Linked DNA regions of Prochlorococcus marinus XMU1404. Each later gene encodes a partner of the first gene's protein in a complex. Links are inferred from orthologs where the notes say so. Each region holds a gene or a part of one and is shown on either strand. Other genes may lie near its edges.

The links.
Region 2: the proteins of HA144_RS01530 (region 1) and nuoH are in contact, whole or in part, in a cryo-EM structure (PDB 6KHJ), measured with the Thermosynechococcus vestitus proteins. The link is inferred for Prochlorococcus marinus XMU1404 from one-to-one orthologs. Residues at the interface, in WP_126986108.1 of Thermosynechococcus vestitus: Gly6, Tyr7, Glu8, Tyr9, Phe10, Gly12, Phe13, Leu14, Ile16, Cys17, Ser18, Pro21, Ala24, Leu25, Ala27, Ser28, Leu31, Arg32, Pro33, Ser35, Arg40, Leu41, Thr42, Thr43, Tyr44, Glu45, Ile51, Gly53, Ala54, Trp55; in WP_126985484.1 of Thermosynechococcus vestitus: Gln8, Lys26, Trp29, Leu30, Pro33, Met34, Met37, Leu38, Leu83, Ile84, Phe85, Lys86, Glu87, Asp88, Val89, Leu90, Pro91, Ala92, Thr100, Ala104, Val107, Ile108, Phe111, Leu112, Tyr114, Ile115, Ile125, Ser126, Leu128, Phe133.
Region 3: the proteins of HA144_RS01530 (region 1) and HA144_RS00905 are in contact, whole or in part, in a cryo-EM structure (PDB 6ZJN), measured with the Thermus thermophilus proteins. The link is inferred for Prochlorococcus marinus XMU1404 from one-to-one orthologs. Residues at the interface, in WP_096411116.1 of Thermus thermophilus: Glu45, Ser46, Asn48, Pro50, Ala51, Gly52, Glu53; in WP_223903221.1 of Thermus thermophilus: Met26, Thr27, Asn29, Gly31, Pro32, His34.

Annotation. Positions count from the first base shown.
Region 1 is NZ_JAAORE010000001.1:280,246-287,262, forward strand. What follows is about bases 1,788-4,679. They hold HA144_RS01530 (NAD(P)H-quinone oxidoreductase subunit 3), read right to left. Parts: upstream 3,469-4,679; coding sequence 3,106-3,468; downstream 1,788-3,105. Other genes in these bases: HA144_RS01515 (gluconeogenesis factor YvcK family protein), read left to right, coding at 1,788-1,840; HA144_RS01520 (NAD(P)H-quinone oxidoreductase subunit J), read right to left, coding at 1,837-2,367; HA144_RS01525 (NADH dehydrogenase subunit K), read right to left, coding at 2,367-3,101; HA144_RS01535 (rubredoxin), read left to right, coding at 3,546-3,974; HA144_RS01540 (photosynthesis system II assembly factor Ycf48), read left to right, coding at 3,984-4,679. In the rest of the region: HA144_RS01510 (ABC transporter ATP-binding protein), read right to left, coding at 1-320; more of HA144_RS01515, read left to right, coding at 455-1,787; more of HA144_RS01540, read left to right, coding at 4,680-4,997; psbE (cytochrome b559 subunit alpha), read left to right, coding at 5,135-5,383; psbF (cytochrome b559 subunit beta), read left to right, coding at 5,386-5,532; HA144_RS01555 (photosystem II reaction center protein L), read left to right, coding at 5,544-5,663; HA144_RS01560 (photosystem II reaction center protein J), read left to right, coding at 5,673-5,870; mtnP (S-methyl-5'-thioadenosine phosphorylase), read right to left, coding at 5,915-6,808; selenide, water dikinase SelD, read left to right, coding at 6,819-7,017. UniProt on the Escherichia coli protein: NDH-1 shuttles electrons from NADH, via FMN and iron-sulfur (Fe-S) centers, to quinones in the respiratory chain. The immediate electron acceptor for the enzyme in this species is believed to be ubiquinone.
Region 2 is NZ_JAAORE010000001.1:153,288-159,661, forward strand. The notes cover bases 256-3,227. They hold nuoH (NADH-quinone oxidoreductase subunit NuoH), read right to left. Parts: upstream 2,315-3,227; coding sequence 1,196-2,314; downstream 256-1,195. Other genes in these bases: HA144_RS00835 (NADH-quinone oxidoreductase subunit J), read right to left, coding at 256-487; ndhI (NAD(P)H-quinone oxidoreductase subunit I), read right to left, coding at 501-1,127; HA144_RS00850 (citrate synthase), read right to left, coding at 2,390-3,227. Also shown: more of HA144_RS00835, read right to left, coding at 1-255; more of HA144_RS00850, read right to left, coding at 3,228-3,535; HA144_RS00855 (hypothetical protein), read right to left, coding at 3,660-5,120; HA144_RS00860 (rhodanese-like domain-containing protein), read left to right, coding at 5,210-5,560; trpB (tryptophan synthase subunit beta), read right to left, coding at 5,561-6,374. UniProt on the Escherichia coli protein: NDH-1 shuttles electrons from NADH, via FMN and iron-sulfur (Fe-S) centers, to quinones in the respiratory chain. The immediate electron acceptor for the enzyme in this species is believed to be ubiquinone.
Region 3 is NZ_JAAORE010000001.1:164,581-171,568, reverse strand. The notes cover bases 4,126-6,988. They hold HA144_RS00905 (NAD(P)H-quinone oxidoreductase subunit H), read right to left. Parts: upstream 6,220-6,988; coding sequence 5,032-6,219; downstream 4,126-5,031. Other genes in these bases: rsmH (16S rRNA (cytosine(1402)-N(4))-methyltransferase RsmH), read left to right, coding at 6,258-6,988; HA144_RS00910 (acyl-CoA thioesterase), read right to left, coding at 4,570-5,022; HA144_RS00915 (AMP-binding protein), read left to right, coding at 4,126-4,568. In the rest of the region: HA144_RS00930 (chorismate-binding protein), read right to left, coding at 1-1,388; menA (2-carboxy-1,4-naphthoquinone phytyltransferase), read left to right, coding at 1,490-2,407; HA144_RS00920 (o-succinylbenzoate synthase), read left to right, coding at 2,404-3,369; more of HA144_RS00915, read left to right, coding at 3,366-4,125.

The DNA.
Region 1 (7,017 bases):
AGAAGAAAACCTACATTTTCTTCAATAGTTAAAGATCCTAATAATGCTGGGTTCTGAAAAACTAGTCTTACATCAGGAGGATTATTTTGATCTAATCTTAAATAAGATTGCTTCTCACCAAAAATTCTTAATTCTCCTTTGGTAGGTAAAATTAGACCCGCCAATATTTTTAGGATAGTTGATTTACCAGAACCTGACGGGCCAACAATTGCTAATTTTTCTCCATCATTAAGTTTAAAGTTAAGTTGATTCAGTACATTAACTTCACCCCAGCTTATTGAGAGGTTTTTTGTTTCAACTGCGTGCTTTGATTTTTTCAAAATTTATATAACGAAAAAATTCCCTTTCTATTACATTTTGCCTATTAATTAAAATAAAAAAAGGATGTATGAATTTGATTTATAATAAATTTATTAAGTTTTTTATTTGTGAAAAATAATTAAAGAGGTTTTTAATGAATAAGCGTAAAAAAAGAGTAAGGAGATATTTTAAATATTTTAAAAAGTCTAATTTTGAACTTATAAATAAAATTTTAAGAATTTTGAGTTGGCTTTTACCAGGACTGGTAATAAAAAGATGGATGATGACATCTGCAATAGGATTTTTGACCACATTATTAGGCCTTGCGATATGGACAAATTTAAGGCCACTTTATTGGCTTATTGAAGTATTCTTTTCTGTAATAACTGGTTTAACTAGTATCTTGCCCGTTTCATTATTGGGCCCATTAATTTTTGTAATTGGACTTTTATTAATCGGGATTGGACAAAATAGAAGCATTAACTCTATACAAAAAGCACTTGTTCCTGAAAAAAATACATTTTTAGTTGATGCATTGAGAGTTAAGAGTAAATTAAACAGAGGCCCTAATATTGTTGCAATTGGTGGAGGTACAGGACTATCTACTTTATTAAAAGGTTTAAAAAATTACAGTAGCAATATTACAGCAATAGTTACTGTTTCTGATGATGGAGGAAGTAGTGGAATTCTTCGAAAACAATTAGGTGTGCAACCTCCTGGAGATATTAGAAATTGTTTAGCTGCTTTATCTAATGAGGAGCCAATATTAACAAGATTATTTCAATATAGATTTTCAGGAGGAAGTGGTCTAGAGGGCCATAGTTTTGGAAATCTATTTTTGTCAGCTTTAACTACCATTACAGGGAGTTTAGAAAAAGCAGTTCAAGCCTCTAGTAAGGTTTTAGCAGTTCAAGGTCAAGTTTTGCCTGCAACAAATATTGATGTTATGTTATGGGCCGAATTAGAGAATGGTGAGAAAATTTTCGGAGAAAGTAATATCAGCAAATCTCAAAAATCAATTTCAAGGATCGGTTACCTGCCAGAAAACCCTTCTGCTCTTCCAAGTGCTCTCGAATCTATAAAAGAAGCTGACTTAATTGTTCTTGGTCCAGGCAGTTTATACACTTCTTTATTGCCAAACTTATTAGTGCCAGAAATAGTAGATGCTTTATTGCAGAGTAATGCTCCCAAAATATATATAAGTAATTTAATGACTCAACCTGGAGAAACTGATGGACTTGATGTATTTCAGCATATCAAATCAATTGAAAAACAATTATCAAATTTTGGGGTTAACACTAGAATTTTTAACGCCGTCTTATCACAGATTCATTTTGAAAAGTCTCCATTATTAGACTATTACAAAAGTAGAGGAGCAGAACCTGTCCAATGTCATAAAGAAAAATTATTATCTGAGGGTTATTATGTGTTGCAGGCACCATTATATTCAAAAAGAATTACTCCAACCTTGAGGCATGATCCTAGAAGGCTCGCAAGAGCAGTTATGTTTATGTACCGTAAATTAAAGAAATTAAATTAATATGCATCTTGAAGTTCATAAAAATCTGGCTGAATATAGTCTTTTCGTAATGGCCATCCTCTCCAATCTTCAGGCATTAAAAGTCTTTTGGGATTTGGATGATCAATAAAATTGATTCCATACATGTCATATGTTTCTCTTTCTTGCCAATCACTTCCTTTAAAAATTTTATACAAACTAGGGATTGATAAATCAGAATCTCTTTTTAAGAAGACTTTTAATCTTACTTCTTTAATCTTTTTGAGTTTTTGTAAGTCATCAACAGTTATAAAATGATAAAAACTAACAAGGTTTTTGCCTGGCCCCTCATCATAGCCACCTTGACATTGAAGATAGTTGAAACCGTAATTTCTCAAAGCCGATACTGCTTCATACAATTTATTAGGTTCCACAGAGATGTTTTCAATTCCTATATGGTCATCAGATAAAGATTGATTTGGAATTCCATCTTTAGACAAAGATTGGCTTATGAACCCTTCTTTTTCTATTGAAGTATCTGAGGATTTAGCTAAACCGTCTTTTTCCATTAAACTTCTTCAGTATTAATAATTTCAGTTTTTTCGTTATTTTCAGGTAATTCAGTTATTTTCTCTTTTTTTGAGGAGGGAATGACGTTAGCTGAAGTTTTGTTTAGATATTCACCTGTATTTTCTGAGAAAACAAGATTCATTTCGTGATCAGATGTTATGTATCTGTGAGTTTGTTCTGTTTTTGTGCGCTCTAAAATTGATTCATTACCAACTTTTTTTCTTAATTTAATTACAGCATCAAAAATTGCTTCTGGTCTTGGTGGGCATCCTGGAAGGTACAAATCAACTGGTATTAATTTGTCAACGCCTCTTACAGCAGTTGTAGAATCTGCGCTAAACATTCCTCCTGTGATTGTGCAAGCACCCATGGCAATAACATATTTTGGTTCAGGCATTTGTTCATAAAGCCTTACTAGGGCAGGAGCCATCTTCATAGTCACTGTGCCAGCTACAATTAACAAATCTGCTTGTCTAGGGGAACTTCTTGGAACTAAGCCAAATCTGTCAAAATCAAATCTTGAACCGATTAATGCTGCAAACTCAATAAAACAGCAAGCTGTTCCGTAAAGAAGTGGCCATAGACTGCTTAATCTTGCCCAGTTATGAAGATCATCCAAACTAGTCAATATTATGTTTTCACTGAGATCAGTAGTCACTTGAGGAGCTCCAAGAGGGTTACAGGTGCCTTCTCTAATCTCTCTAACTGCTTTGGGGGATAATGGTTGGTTCAATTTTTTAACTCCATTCTAAAGCTCCTTTTCTCCAAGCATAGGCCAAAGCAATAACTAGTATTGCTATAAATATTAAAGCTTCTATAAATGCAAGTAAGCCTAACCTATTGAATGCGACAGCCCAAGGATATAAGAATACTGTCTCAACATCAAATATAACGAAAACTAACGCGAACATGTAATAACGAATATTAAATTGAATCCAAGCACCTCCAATTGGTTCCATGCCTGATTCGTAAGTTAATTTCCTTTCTCCAGTTCTGCCTTTAGGGGCAACTATTAGATTAGTAACTAAAGCTAATATTGGAACAGCAGCAGCTATTAAAAGAAAACCTAAGAAATATTCATAGCCAGTTAAAACAAACATCTTAAAAAATTAATTTTGGATAAAATTCGCTTAATTAAGCAAAATCTTTTAAAGTTCTTAAAGAACAATAATAAACCGTGAGTGAAAACATTCAACCAGCCTCTGAGGAAAACAAAATAGTTGAAAAACTTGAGAAAGAAAATCTTTCTGAAAACTCCTCAGCAGTAAATGTTGAGAAATCCTCTATTAATTTAGAACAAAATAGATTTGAATGTAGAAGTTGTGGATACATTTATGATCCGTCCGAAGGAAATAAAAAATTAAATATACCTAAAAATACACCTTTTTCAGAGTTGGATGGCAATACTTTTGCTTGCCCTGTTTGTAGAGCCGGTAAAAACTTTTATAAGGATATTGGACCCAGAGCAAAACCTAGTGGATTTGAAGAGAATTTAGTTTATGGATTTGGATTTAATAGTTTACCTCCTGGACAAAAAAATATATTGATTTTTGGAGGGTTGGCGTTTGCTGCTGCTATGTTCCTTTCTTTGTACTCTTTGCATTAATATAATTAAATGAAAAAATTTTTTACCAGTATTCCTAATCTTCTTTTATCTGTAGTTCTCTGTTTTGTTTTAAGCAGTTGTTCATCCACAGGTGTCAAGATGAATGAAAGCAGCCCTTGGAAAACAATTCAGTTTGAAGATCAGGCTAATGCTTTAGATGTTGATTTCATAGATGATAATCATGGGTTTTTAGTAGGCTCAAACAGATTGATTATGGAATCAACTGATGGTGGTGAAACATGGGAAAAAAGATCATTAGATATTTCTGCTGAAGAGAACTTTCGCCTTCTTGATATTGACTTCAAGGGTTCTGAAGGTTGGTTAATAGGACAACCCTCTTTAGTTATGCATACTGTTGATGAAGGTAAAAATTGGACTAGGCTTTCACTTGGGAAGTTACCAGGCCAGCCTTTTTTAGTTACTACTATTGATGAAGGAGTTGCTCAATTGGCGACAACCTCTGCAGCTATTTATGAAACTTCCAATAGTGGTGAAACATGGGAGGCAAAAGTATCAGACCCTTCGGAACAGGGAGGTATAAGAGATTTAAGAAGAACATCTAGCGGCGATTATGTGAGCGTAAGCAGTCTTGGAAATTTCTTCTCTACTCTTGATGGAGATAGCAATACTTGGATTGCTCACCAAAGAGCAAGTAGTAAGAGAGTGCAAAGCATTGGTTTCAATCCAGAAGGAAGTTTATGGATGCTTTCAAGAGGTGCGGAAATTAGATTTAATGAAGATTCTGATAATCTAGAAAGTTGGACAAAGCCCATAATACCTATTCTTAATGGTTACAATTATTTAGATATGGGCTGGGATCCAAATGGTGACATATGGGCAGGCGGTGGTAATGGCACCTTAATAGTAAGTAAAGATCAAGGTGAAACTTGGAATTCAGATCCTCTTGCTTCTGCATTGCCCACTAACTATATAAAAATAATTTTTCTTGATAAGGAATCTTTAGATAATCAGAAAGGATTCATACTTGGTGAGCGTGGTTACATTCTTAAATGGAATGGCTAAATCTGTAATAACTTTAGTAAATAATAAAAAAAATCTTAATTTTGGATGAATTTAACAACTGTCTGTAACCAAGCTGTTAATTTCTTCACGAACTTATGATTTTACACTGTAAGATCATATGGTAAACATTTGTGATTATGGCCGCAGGTTCAACGGGTGAACGCCCATTCTTTGAAATAATCACCAGTATTAGGTACTGGATTATTCATGCAGTAACATTACCAGCTATTTTTATAGCAGGCTTCTTATTCGTATACACAGGTCTGGCTTACGACGCTTTCGGTACTCCTCGTCCGGATAGTTATTTTCAGGCATCTGAAGCAAAAGCTCCTGTTGTAACACAAAGATTTGATGCTAAGTCTCAACTTGATTTAAGAACAAAATAACTATGTCTAATTCTCAAGCTCCAATGCAGGCTGCGGAAGTCCGCGTTTATCCTATATTTACTGTTCGTTGGCTAGCAGTTCACGCTTTAGCTATCCCATCAGTATTCTTTTTGGGTTCTATTGCTGCAATGCAATTCGTAGCCCGATAAATTTAACAATCATGCAAGTAAACGAAAATCCTAACAAAGTTCCAGTTGAACTTAATCGTACAAGCCTTTATTTAGGCTTATTATCAGTTTTTGTATTGGGAATTTTATTTTCCAGTTACTTTTTCAATTAAATTAAAACTATGAGTAAATTAAAAGGACCTGATGGAAGAATTCCAGATAGACTTCCCGACGGTAGACCAGCAGTTGCATGGGAAAGAAGATGGACTGAAGGAACTCTTCCTCTATGGCTTGTTGCTACAGCAGGTGGAATTGCAGTTATCTTCGTTTTAGGAATCTTCTTCTATGGCTCGTACCAAGGAGTTGGAGCTGGAGGCTAACAAAATCATTACCTTGGCCTCATAATCACTTAAATCTAACAAGTCTAATAAGAATCAGTAAATATCTTTAGTTTCTCTTTTGTGAAACTGGGGATATTTTCTTTTTGGGTTATCAATCCATCTTTTAATGAAAAATGAGATTTACTTTTTGGCCTTTCTTTTTCAATTAATTTAGCTACTTCGAAGATTATTTTATTAGCTACTTCAGTATTCGATCTAAGATTATCTAAAACCATCTCTACAGAAACTTCTTGATGCGTTTGATGCCAGCAATCATAATCAGTAACCATAGACAATGAGGAGTAAGCTATCTCAGCCTCTTTAGCTAATCTTGCTTCTGTATGGTTCGTCATTCCTATTATTGAACATCCCCAACTTCTATATAAATTAGATTCTGCTCTAGTTGAGAAAGCGGGTCCTTCCATTGCTAGATAGGTACCCCCTCTATGTAATTGTCTACCACCAGGAATATTTTTTTCTCCGATTTCACTTAATATACGAGATAAATTTGTGCAGAAGGGATCTCCCATCGTTACGTGTGCTACAGCCCCCTCGTTAAAGAATGTTGCTGGTCTATTTTTTGTCCGGTCTATAAATTGATCTGGCACCACTATATCAAGTGGCCTTATTTGTTCTTGTAATGAACCAACTGCTGATGGAGCAATAATCCATCTTACTCCTATTGACCTTAGAGCCCAAATATTAGCTTTGTAGGGGATTTCAGTAGGATTTAGTCTATGTGTTCTGCCATGTCTAGGAATGAATGCTATCTCTAGATTTCCAAGATTATATACTCTTATTGAATCAGAAGGTTTACCATAGGGAGTATTGATTTCAATTTCTCTTAAGTATTCCATCTGATCCATTGAATAAAATCCACTCCCACCAATTATTCCTAATCTTGATTTTTCAATTGGTAATAAATGTTCTTTATTCATGATGATGTAAATGACTTTTAATCATCTAGTACTAATTGGAGGAGGACACACAAATGTTCTTTTATTGAAGAAATGGTTAATGTTTCCGAAATTAATGCCAGAAATTCCTGTTTCAATTATATCTAGGGATTCTCATTTGGTTTATTCGGCGCTATTCCCATCGGTGATTTCAAAATCAATCGCTTTAGAAGAGAGTTTAATTGATATAA
Region 2 (6,374 bases), 130 kb from region 1 along the record:
CCCCAATCATTGCCATTAAAAGTAAAACTGAAGCTACTTCAAATGGGAGTAAATAATCACTAAAAAGATGCTCACCAATTCTAATAGTTGATTCTTCCCCTATAGAGTTTAGAGGACTTGATAATCTCCATACATTGGTTAAGTCAACTCGTATTAAAAGACTTAGTAAGGTTAGACATATCGATGTTGATATGATTCTTCTTGATTTAATGTCATTGATGGGCTTTAAATCTTCTTTTTTATTGACTAACATTATTGCAAAAATTATTAATACATTTACTGCACCCACATAAACTAAAACTTGAGCTGCAGCAACAAAACTTGCATTTAAAAGAAGATATAATCCTGCCACACTCATGAAAACTCCCCCAAGAAGAAAAGCTGAATAGACAATACTTTCGAGCAGTACAACACCAAGTGCGCCAATAAGGATGACTAAAGATAGAAGTGCAAAACAAATAAATTGTGTTGTTATCGCAATGGACATATATTAATGGAAATTAATTAGTTGGATTAGAAATTTTATCTTTATTTTCATTGAATTCAGGTTTCATCCAATCATAGACTTCTTCAGGCAATTTACCAACTCTAGTATCTGAAGCGGGGATATCGTGAGGGTCCATGACACCTTTGGGAAGATAGGCAAGTTCTCTAAGAGTTTTAACTGATGGATCTGTTGTGACGTTTGTAGGTAATCTACCAAGTGCGACATTATCAAAATTTAAATTGTGTCTATCGAAAGTAGCTAATTCATATTCTTCTGTCATTGATAGACAATTAGTTGGGCAATATTCAACACAATTTCCACAAAATATGCAAACTCCGAAATCTATTGAATAATTTCTTAGTTCCTTTTTTTTGGTTTCTTTATTCATTACCCAATCAACTACTGGTAGATTGATGGGACATACTCTCACACAAACTTCACAAGCAATACATTTATCGAATTCATAATGTATCCTTCCTCTATATCTTTCAGAAGGTATCAATTTCTCATATGGATATTGGACAGTAACAGGTCTTCTTCTTAGGTGATCAAAAGTTACTGAAAAGCCATTGTATAGATATTTGCCAGCATTAAATGCTTCTTTTATATAGCTATTTATTTGTTGAAGGAAATTTTTCATTTTGAAGAATTTACTTTGTTATTTTATTTTAGTGGATAAATTTTAAATTTAAGTATTTTTACTTAAATTTAACCACCAAAGAACTGCGGAAAAGCAAGTTTCAATCCTGCAGTTATCAAAAGGTTAGCAAGAGAAATTGGAAGAAGAAACTTCCATCCTAGATCTAAAAGTTGATCTATTCTTACTCTAGGAGTTGTCCAACGTAATAATATTGCAATGAAAACTAAAAGATATGCTTTTAATACAGTCATTACAATCCCTATTGATGCAGTAAAAACCTGTATTAATGGAGCATTAATGGGCAAATTAAGAAATTTAGCTATTAATTCAACTGGAATAGGAAAACCCCATCCTCCCAAATAAAGTATTGATACCAATAATGCTGAAAGTATTAAATTAATGTAACTACCAAGGTAGAACAATGCGAATTTCATTCCTGCATATTCAGTTTGATATCCTGCAACTAATTCTTCTTCAGCTTCAGGTAAGTCAAATGGAAGTCTTTCACATTCGGCGAGAGCACAAATCCAAAAAACTATGAAGCCAACTGGTTGTCTCCAAATATTCCAACTTAGGATTCCAGTACTACTTTGTTGGTTAACAATGTCTATCGTACTTAGCGAATTTGTCATTAGTACGATAGCCAGTACAGACAAAGCTAAAGGGATTTCATAACTTATTGATTGAGCGGCTGCTCTTAATCCTCCTAATAATGAATATTTATTATTTGAGGCATATCCGCTCATAAGAAGTCCAATTGGCTGGATACTGCTTAAAGCGATCCATAGGAAAATTCCAATACCAACGTTACTTATTAAAAGATTTTGTCCAAAAGGAACAATTAACCAAGAGAGAATTACTGGGACAAGAACTAATATAGGTCCTGCAGTAAAGAGAATTCCATCAGCTTTAGCAGGAATAATATCCTCTTTAACAAGTAACTTAAGACCATCTGCAATTGGTTGGAGGACGCCTAGCGCTCCTGCATATTCGGGCCCTATTCTTTGTTGAGCAGCAGCAGATATTTTTCTTTCAAGCCAAACTGTTACTAAAACTCCAACAACTGCTGATACTAAAACCAAAAGCATAGGTAGAGGTAGCCAAATAATATGAGCGATTTCACTAGAAAGGCCAAAACCTTTTAAGAATTCATTAAAGCTATATTCGAGATCTAATCCGTATTCCAAAATTTTTATGTTATTTACTTAATACATTAACTCTTCACAAACAATATGTGTGTTTTTTATGAAAAGCTGCAAATATTATTCTCTATTTTCAAGGCTGATCCATTCTCTTGGCGCTGAACCAGTATATATTTGTGATGGTCTAAAAATTCTATTTGCTCCAAGTTGCTCTCTCCAATGAGCCAACCAACCAGCAACTCTGGAGATGGCAAAAATCGGAGTAAATAAATCACGAGGAATACCAAGTTTCCGATAAACAAGACCAGAATAAAAGTCGACATTAGGGAATATACCCTTGGGGCCAAGTCTTGGTATTGCTTCTGATTCCAATGATTTAGCAACTTCATACATTTCATCTGCTCCAAATCTTATAAAAAGTTCTTCTGCCAGTTTTTGAAGAATAATTGCTCTTGGATCTTTGACTTTGTATTCTCTATGACCGAAGCCCATGATCTTACTTTTATTTTTTATCGCGTTATCCAAAAAAGAACCCGCATTTTCTGGATTTTTGATTTCTTCTAACATTGCAATTACATCTTCATTAGCTCCTCCATGAAGCGGGCCAGCTAATGTTCCTACTGCAGATGCGATGACAGCATATGGGTCTGTAAGAGTGCTTGCAGTCACTCTAGCGCTAAATGTACTGGCGTTTAAACTATGTTCTGCATGCAGAATTAAACACCTATCAAAAACTTTTGCAGCTATAGGATCTTGTTCTTTTTCAGTAAGCATGTAAAGAAAATTTGATGAGTACGTTAAATCATCTCGAGGTTGAATAGGATCTTGTCCCTTTCTAATAAGTTGAAAGGCAGCAATCATAGTTGGTATTTTTGCTATTAGTCTTATTACTGCGTTGTAGATGTAATTAGGATCATCTATTGCTCTACGTGAATAGAAAAGTCCCAAAGAAGCTGCACTAGATTGAAGAGCATCCATAGGATGACCTGTAGCTGGGAAACATTTCATCATATCTCTGACTCTAAAACTTAATCTTCGATGCATCTGAACTTCTTGTTCAAAATCTCTTAGTTGAATGGCTGTGGGCAATTCACCCCAAATCAATAGGTAAGCAGTTTCTAAAAAACTGCTTTTTTTGGATAGTTCCTCAATGGAGTAGCCTCTGTACAATAATTTACCTTTGTTGCCGTCAATATCACAGATAGATGAATTAGTTACTGGGACACCTTCTAATCCTGGTTTTAAAATTAGTTTGTTGCTATCCAATTGCTTAATTCAATATCAAATACTTATAGATTAAAGATAGTCAAATAATTTTTAATTAACCACAACTTATTAACTTCACGAAAATCTAAATTGATTGTCTTTGAAGCTTGTTTTGATAACCATATTAAAGTACTTTGAATCTTCTTTCTGTATAAAGAATTGGATTTTTTTCAGGAATAGATTGCTTTATGATTTCTAGAGATTCTTCATTTGATATTTTTAAAAAATTTCTAACAAGAAAATTAAGATCTTCCAAATCGGAAAAATATTCAATTTTGTTGGAATTTCCATCTTTGATATGAACTGTTGCATAAAGGAAAGCGGATTTATCTTTATTATTTTTTAGGTTAAAAAATTTTTTTGAGATTGTTTCTAGTTTTTTACTATCAATTAAATGATTACTTATGATTTGTAAACCTCCTGATTCTATTGAAAAAATATTTTCATAAGTTAATTTTTTTATAACATCGTCTTTTTCCTCAAGAATATCTTTGGAATATATTGAGTAAATATCTTCATTTTGTTTCAAAGTATATTCGTTGAAATCTTTTAGTTTTTGAAAAACACTTAAATCAAATTGATCTTCAGTATTTTTTTCAAATGTAATAAGCCAATCTTTTTTAGAATTGAGAATTAAAATGTTTTGATTTGCATTTTGATTAAACTCTCCAAAAAAACTTTGTTCAAAATCATTTATTAAAGGTTTTAGATATTTGTCAAAATTTTTTATATCACTAAAAATTAAAACTTCAGGATTATTTTCATTTGTGCTATCTTCATTTATTAGCTTTTTGTAAGCAAGAATATCAAGGTTTTTTTTATTATTGAGTAGATATGATTTTAAGATTATATATTTATTTTTTAAGTCAAATGTTGTAGCTACAACATCCTCATTTTTCTGAGTAAAAATTTCTTTATTAAAAAATATACTTTCTCCAAAATTTTTTGTAAAAAGTATATTTTTTTGGTGTTTTAGTCCAGAAAGCTCACTCTCATATTCAAATTTTTTTTCTTTGAAATCATTACTTTGGTTAATACTATTTTTGATTAATTTTTTATCTGATGAAGCAATAATATAGTTATCCTTGGTCCGATATATAAAGTTAATTAAATTTAGTTTATTTTCTCTATTCACTGAAATTATCTGATCAATCTGATCAATTTTATTAGGTAAATTTAATAAATCATCTATTGTTTTTTCTGGCTTAATTTTAAAAACAATCAAAATATCATCTTTAAGGTTTTTATTATTCTCAAAAGTTGAGATTATAATTTCATTATTATAGATATCTTCTAATTTATTGTTGCCTAGATCTATACCTAAGTAATTTAATATAGAATCTTTTATTAAAAAAAAGTTATCTTGATTTCTTTGATTTTTATCTTTTTCATTATTGTTAACAATATTAAAACTATCTAAATTTGAAATAAATAATAATTTATTGTTTTCAGGTATATATTTTAAGATATTGAGTTTCTCAATATTTATACTTTGCTCTTTATTTTTATTAGCAGAAACTTTTTTAAAACCAAAAAAAAGTAATAAAGATAATAATATTATTATTGCTACTAATCTAAGTTTCATTATCAATGTTTATTTTTATTTTTAACAATAAATTTCTTACTGCAACTTAATTTATTAAATTGTAAATAACATATAATTTATCCTCTCAATTGGAAAATTATCCAAAATCTATAAATGCCTCCAGTCTCAGTGATTGGTTTAATTCTAAGAAAGAAGATCCAGTTTTGATTGATGTAAGAGAACAGTCAGAACTGGAAATAGCTCGTTTCTCAAAAGAATTTTTACATTTACCAATTAGTAAAGTCACATCGGAATACGTTGAAGAAATATTTTCTGGTTTATTAGACAGAGAAATTGTTGTTACCTGTCATGCAGGAATAAGAAGTTATAATTTTTGTCAATGGTGCTTAGATAATAATATTGTGAGCGAAATATGGAATTTGGAGGAGGGTATTGATGGATGGAGTAGATATATTGATCCATCAATTCCAAGGTATTGATTAAATATCTAATGAAGATGCAACAGTATTAACATCTTTGTCACCTCTTCCAGAGCAGTTGATAACTATATGAGTATCTTTTTCAAGAGTAGGACATAATTTATCCAACCAAGCAAAAGCATGGGAAGTTTCGAGTGCCGGAATTATTCCTTCAAGTTCACTAACAAGTCTTAAAGCATCTAAAGCCTCTTGATCTGTGACTGATCCATATTCTGCTCTCCCTATATCTTTTAAATGGCTATGTTCAGGTCCTACTCCTGGGTAATCTAAACCTGCACTTATTGAGTGAGCCTCTTGAACTTGACCATTATCATCTTGCAAAAGAAGACTCATTGATCCATGCAAAATTCCAATTGACCCTTTAGTGATAGTAGCAGCATGTTTGTCAGTATCAACTCCGCTTCCTGCGGCTTCAACTCCAATAAGTCGTACAGAATTTTCTTTAACGAAAGGGTGGAAAAGACCCATTGCATTTGATCCCCCACCTACACAAGCAAGTAAAATATCGGGTAAAGATCCAAATGATTCCAGACATTGTTTTTTAGTTTCTTCTCCTATAACTGCATGAAAATCTCTCACAATCTTTGGGAAAGGGTGTGGACCTGCAACAGATCCTAAAATGTAGTGTGTGGTTTCGACATTAGAAACCCAATCTCTAATTGCTTCACTAGTAGCATCCTTAAGTGTTGCAGTTCCTGAATTTACAATTTTAACTTCAGCTCCTAGAAGTTTCATTCTGAAGACGTTGAGGGATTGCCTTTTTATGTCTTCAGCACCCATATAAATAATACATTTTAAGCCAAATCTCGCACAA
Region 3 (6,988 bases), 120 kb from region 1 along the record:
ATTTGTTTTACTATAGATTCAAATTTTAATTTAATCTCATCTATTTCTTTCTCTAAAACGGAGCCTGAAACTATACCTGAACCAGCTGTAAATTCAATATTTTCTTCAACATACCTAGCTCCTCTTATTGCTAAAAGAAATGAAGCATTTCCTGATGAATCAACCCAACCCATTGGAGAAGCATAATTTCCTCTAGGAAAAGACTCAAGAGTATTTATCCAATCCAATGCTGCATTTTTTGGGTAACCACAAACAGCCGGAGATGGATGTAAGTTTTTAAGCAATTCAAAAGGACATATATTTTCAACTTTAGAGAAAATGAGTGTTTGCAAATGAGAAATATCTCCAAATGAATTTACCTTGATATCACTTTTTTTAAAGTTTTTTATTTTTGAAACTTCTAAACATTTAATCAAATACTGTGTTACGTAATTATGTTCCTTTAAGTCTTTAGTACTTTTTAGGAGTTTCTTAAAATTTGAATTAGTAGAGATAGTTCCAGCGAGAGCCTCTAAAGTTAAACTAGGTTTAGTAAAAGAAAATAATTTTTCTGGAGATGCTCCAAACAAAATATCCTTACTATTTCTTTTCCAAACGTATCTGCATGTATTTGGATGATTCTTTTTTAATCTTTTTAAAATTTCTATTAAATCTAATTTATTTTTAAATTTTATTTTAATCCTATTTGCTAAAACTATCTTTTCGAGAATACCTTTTTCTACTAATTGAATTCCTCTATTTACTACTTTTTTCAAACTTGTATTAGAAGTTTCTAAGGAGTGCAAGAAATCATCTATGATAGGTAAATCAAAACTAGTATTTAAGCCAGATGATTTTATTAATTCTGAGCCAGAATTAATAACTTGATTTCTAATTGTCCATATTTCTTCAATTAATGTTCTTAATGATGATTTACCCTCAACATGACCATTGATTCTTAACCAGCAATTCTTATTACTTTTAATAATTAATATTTTTGGTAAGATAGCTTCCATACTAGGGACATCAGAAGATAAATTCTTATTATTCAAGTTTTCAGAAAAAGAAAATAAATAAATTATTTTTGAAAGTGCAGAATTATGTGATTCATTAGTTAAGTTAATTAAATTTTTAAAATTCTCAGAATTAAACTCTTTTGCCAACTCAAATCTTTTTGGACCATCCAAAGTGACATATTTACATTTCTCAAAAGCAATATATGAAATACCATTAGATTCCTCCCAAAATGACGAAAACGGATATTTATTTATAAACAATTTATATACTTGTAATAAATCAATAAAAGGAATCTCAACACAAATACTTACTAATCCAGAATTCTCCACTTTCTTATCGAAAGAAGAAAATACATCTTTTAAAAAATCTGTTAAGTTTAAATCATTTTTCATTACTTATTGAAAATAACTAAAAATCATGCAATAAAGTAAAAAATGTAACTCAATTTATAAACTACATTTAATAATGATCAAATTTTGTGAGTTAAATAAAAATGGACGAAGATAAAAAAAAATTATGGAAACAAGCGATAAAATGGCCTCTTTATTCAGTTGCCATACTTCCGGTTTTAATAACAGGGGCTTATATACTCAATGAATATGAAAAGGTAAAAATTTATAATTTGATTGCATTTACTTTAGCTGCAATTTTTATATTACTTTGGGAAAACCTAACTAATGATTTATTCGACGCAGAAACAGGAATCGATGAATTTAAATTCCATTCAATTGTAAATCTTGTAAAAAATAAAAAAATAATTTTATTTATTGCATATACATCTTTAGTTATTGGTTTATTAATAATTTCAATTATTTCAGTATCAACAAGTATAAACATTTTGATTTTGGTGGCATCTTGCTGCTTCTTAGGATATTTATATCAAGGACCTCCTTTTAGATTTGGCTATCAAGGTTTAGGAGAACCATTATGCTGGCTTGCATTTGGACCTTTTGCCTTCTCTGCAGTCTTAATTGCGTTAAATCCTTCTAATATTTACTTCGAAGATATTCCATGGAAAGTTTCTTTATTACTTGGTTCAGGACCTTCATTGGCAACAACTCTTGTATTATTTTGTTCTCATTTTCATCAAATTTCTGAAGATAAAAAGCATGGGAAAAATTCACCTTTAGTTCGCCTAGGAGCAAAAAAAGGTTCTCAATTTGTGCCTTGGATAATTTTTACAATATATATTTTTCAACTTTTAACTATATTTACTGGATTTATTCCAGTGTTTTGTATCCTTTATTTGATTAGTTTTCCTCAAGCAATAAGACTTATAAATTTATTAAAATCTTCATATAGAAAACCTTCTGCAACAAAAAATTCTAAATTCGTCGCAATAAAATTTCAAACTCTTAATGGAGTTGGCTTAATCACAGGATTAATATTTAATTACTTGCTTAATAAATGAACTTAATATTTAAAAAAAAATCTTATAAATTCAAGTTGCCCGCCAAATTAAAAAATTCTAAAACCACTTATCTTACAAAATCGGGTTGGATAATTAAATTGACAAGCAATGATAAAAAAATTGGGTTTGGAGAAGTATCACCACTTCCAGAAGAAGACTTAAAAAAGTGTGCGAAACAACTAGATATGATCCCTGAGTATGTAGAAGTAAATAGTTTATCTGAGCAAATAAATATTTTTCACCCATGCATTCAATCTGCAATAAATTCTGCATTAGCTGAGATAAATGAAAGAATAATTTTTAAAGAAAACTATTACTTTGATGAAATTGATAAAACAGCCATACTGTTAAATCCTGAAAATGTAATTTCAGATCTAAATGAAATTAAAAAAAGACAATCTAATATTGAAAAGTCAGTAACCATAAAATGGAAAGTAGCATTAAAAAATAACCATGAGGAAGAAGCAACTTTAGAAGAAATTTTAAGCCAAATAGGGAATAATATTAAGTTAAGAATAGATGCTAATGGTTCTTGGGGAAGAGAGATAGCTAATAGATGGGCTGATATTTTGAAGGATATCAAAAATATAGATTGGTTAGAACAACCTCTCTGTGTTGATGATATTGATGGGCTGACAGAACTCAACAAAAAAATCCCTATAGCCTTAGACGAATCACTTTTAAAATTTCCAACTTTGATTGATGATTGGAAAGGTTGGCAAATTCGAAGGCCTTCTCAAGAAAAAAATCCAGTTAAGCTTTTAAGAGAATTAGAAAATAAAAAAGCTTTAATATCTATAAGTACCTCATTTGAAACTGGTATAGGGAAGAGATGGCTTTATCATTTATCGTCTCTACAATTACAAGGACCAACTCCAAAAGTTCCTGGTTTAGCTATGAATAATTTCCCTAATTCGTTTCTATTTTTAAATGAAGCAAAAAAGATATGGGATCTCATATGAAAAATAAAATTCATACTATTGAAGTTGAAAATAACGAAACTCGATCTGTAGAGAAAATTCTTGAAAAAATTAAAGAGAATAAAATTATTTATGTAAAAAACAAATTTTATGAAGACGAAGATGTATTAGATTCAATTACTGAAAATGGTCCAGCAATTATCTTAAACAGTAGTGGAAGTTCTGGAAAACCGAGACAATGTTTTCACCATTTGGATAATATTAAATTATCTGCAGCTACATCAGGTCAATGGCTAATAGAGCAAGGATTTGAACTGCAAAACTGCTTAATTTTAAATACTTTACCCCTGAACCATATAAGTGGATTAATGCCAATCTTTAGAAGTCAAACTTGGGGATGTGATTGTATTAATATTTCTCCGAATTTAATAAAAAAAACTCGAGAACTTTTACTTTTTACAATTAAATCTAAAAAAAACAAAAATAACTTGATTACATCATTAGTACCTACCCAATTAAAAAGACTTTTAGCTCAAAAAGATGGAATTAGTTGGCTAAAAATTTTTGATCTGATTTGGGTTGGTGGAGCTTCAATTTCAAGGGAAACTGCAGAACAATGTATAGAAGAAAAGATAAAATTAGCACCTTGTTACGGCTCAACTGAAACAGCAGCAATGGTTACGAGTTTAAAACCAAAAGAATTCTTAATGGGTTTTAAAAATGTTGGAGAAATACTACCTGATACAAAAATCAGAATTAACGCACAAGGATTAATCGAGATAAAATCAGCGAGAATTGGAATCGAAATAAAAGACTCTTCAAAAACTGAAAATTTCAAAAATAAAAATGGGTGGTGGCAAACCGGTGATTTAGGTGAAATTAATCAAATAAATAATTCTTTATATTTAAACTTTCTTGGAAGAAGTGATAACGCTTTTAATTCAGGAGGAGAAATCGTTTTTCCAAAAGTAATTGAATCTCGATTAAATGATTTCATTATGAAAGAAAATATCCCAATTAATAAATTCAATATTTCAAAAGTGTCCGACAAATTATGGGGAAATAAAATTAAAATAATTGTGGAATATAAAGAACATACAAATCATAAAAATATTGAAAATTCATTAAATTTATTAAAAAAATTTTCTCAAAGTTGGCCTAAACATGAAAAACCTGAAAAGTGGATTGTTAAAAAAAATACCAGTGCAGAAAAAATAAACTATAAATTTAAAAAAGAATAATTTAGCATTCTTTTAAATTTATGCTTACATTTGAAGCCTCTATCCATCTTTCTAACTGATCGGGAAGTTCTATTTTATTTCTTGAATCAACATCTAAAGAACAATGTATTATTTTTCCTTCTGCTACTTTATTTCCATTTTTTATAAAAAAGCTATTTACTTGGAACAAATGTGTATTAATTTTATGAGGGGCAATTTTTACTTTTAAGAAATCTCCAATTTTTATAGGCGCAAGAAAGTTTGCTTCGCAGTTTACTATGGGAAAAATAATTTGACTTTTACGTATAGAAAAATCTGGAAAAATATCTTGATATGGAATCCCATAAATTTCGATACTCTCTTCCCAAGCTTCATGCGACCATTTTAATAAGTTATGAAAATGAATTACACCTGCAGAATCACAATCACCGAATCTTACCTTCTTCTGCAATATCAACCAGTCAGCGGGTTTCATTTAAAGAACTTATCTATCAACAGATCCCATAATGACATCTATTGAGCCAAGAATTGCCATAATATCGGCGATTTTGGCACCTTTAAGAATATGAGGCAATATTTGCAGATTATTTAAATCAGCAGCTCTGATTTTAAATCTCCATGGGGTAACTTCATTATTTCCTTGAATGAATACACCTATTTCTCCTTTACCGGACTCTAATCTTGTATACAATTCCCCGTTAGGAATTTTAAAAGTTGGAGCAACCTTCTTAGCTACATATTGATAGTCCATACCAAATATTTCACTTTTCTTATCTTCAGTCGCCATTCTTTGAGCTTCCAAATTTTCTGTTGGACCTCCTGGAATCATTTTACAGGCTTGGCGAATGATGCTTAGTGATTGTCTCATCTCTTCGACTCTCACTCGATATCTCGCATAACAATCTCCTTCTTTTTCTGAAGCAATCTGCCAATCAAAATCGTCATAACATTCATAACTATCGACTTTCCTTAAATCCCAGGAGACTCCAGAAGCTCTAAGCATTGGCCCAGACAAAGACCAATTAATTGCCTGGTCTCTTTGTATTGTTCCCAGACCTTCAATTCTTTTTCTAAAAATTGGATTATTTGTGATTAATTTTTCATATTCATCAATCTTAGGTCCAAACCAATCACAAAAGTCTATACATTTTTCTAACCATCCGTATGGAAGATCACATGCGACACCGCCTATCCTAAAGAAATTATTATTTATCAGCCTCTGTCCAGTAGCAGCTTCCCAGAGATCATAAATCATTTCTCTTTCTCTAAAAATGTAGAAAAATGGAGTTTGAGCTCCTACATCTGCTAAAAAGGGGCCAAGCCATAAAAGATGATTAGCAATACGATTAAGTTCTAGCATTAGTACTCTGATGTAACTAGCTCTTTTAGGCACTGGAATATTAGCTAATCTTTCAGGAGCATTTACTACAATAGCTTCATAAAACATTCCTGCGGCATAATCCATTCTGCTTACATAAGGGACATACATTACATTTGTCCTATTTTCAGCTATCTTTTCCATGCCTCTATGTAAATATCCAATTACTGGCTCACAATCAATGACATTCTCACCATCAAGAGTTACAACTAACCTTAAAACCCCATGCATTGAGGGATGGTGAGGGCCAAAATTGACCACCATTGGTTCTGTTCTAGTCTCTAGCTGAGCCATTCGAAATTTAACTTCTAAATAAATCTTAGTCGAAAGTTATGCAAACTGACCTATCTGATTCATCTTTTTTCAACCATAAATCAGTTATGACAGATGAGATTATGGCCTCATTAGAGCATTACCCATTAATATATAACAATCAACTTAAAGGAATAGACGCAACTCTAGGAGGAGGCGGGCACTCTTATCATTTGTTGAGAAAATATCCGGATTTAAATATAATTGGACTTGACCAAGATCCATTCGCAAGAAAATCAGCTTCAAAAAAACTTGATGAATTTAAAAATAGGATTGATATAAAGGCTTCAAATTTTGCAGATTTTGTACCAAAAGAAAAAGTTTCTTTTGTGATCGCAGATCTTGGAGTAAATAGTAACCAAATTGATGACCCTAAAAGAGGATTTAGTTTTCAAAAAGATGGTCCACTTGATATGCGCATGAATCCTTTGCTTGAGTTTGATGCAGGGAAATTAATTGAGGCTTTAAATGAAAAAGATCTAGCTAACCTAATTTACAAATATGGAGATGAGAGATTATCAAGAAAGATTGCCAGGAAAATAAAAATGGATTTGAAGGAAAATGGGAAATATTCTGGGACAAAAGAGTTAGCTTATTCTATTGCCGGATGCTTCCCACCAAAACAAAGATATAAAAAAATACACCCAGCAACAAGAACATTTCAAGCACTAAGGATTGCAGTTAATAAAGAAATTGAAGTATTAGAAAAATTTTTGCAAGTTGTCCCTGAATGGCTTTTGCCGGGCGGAAT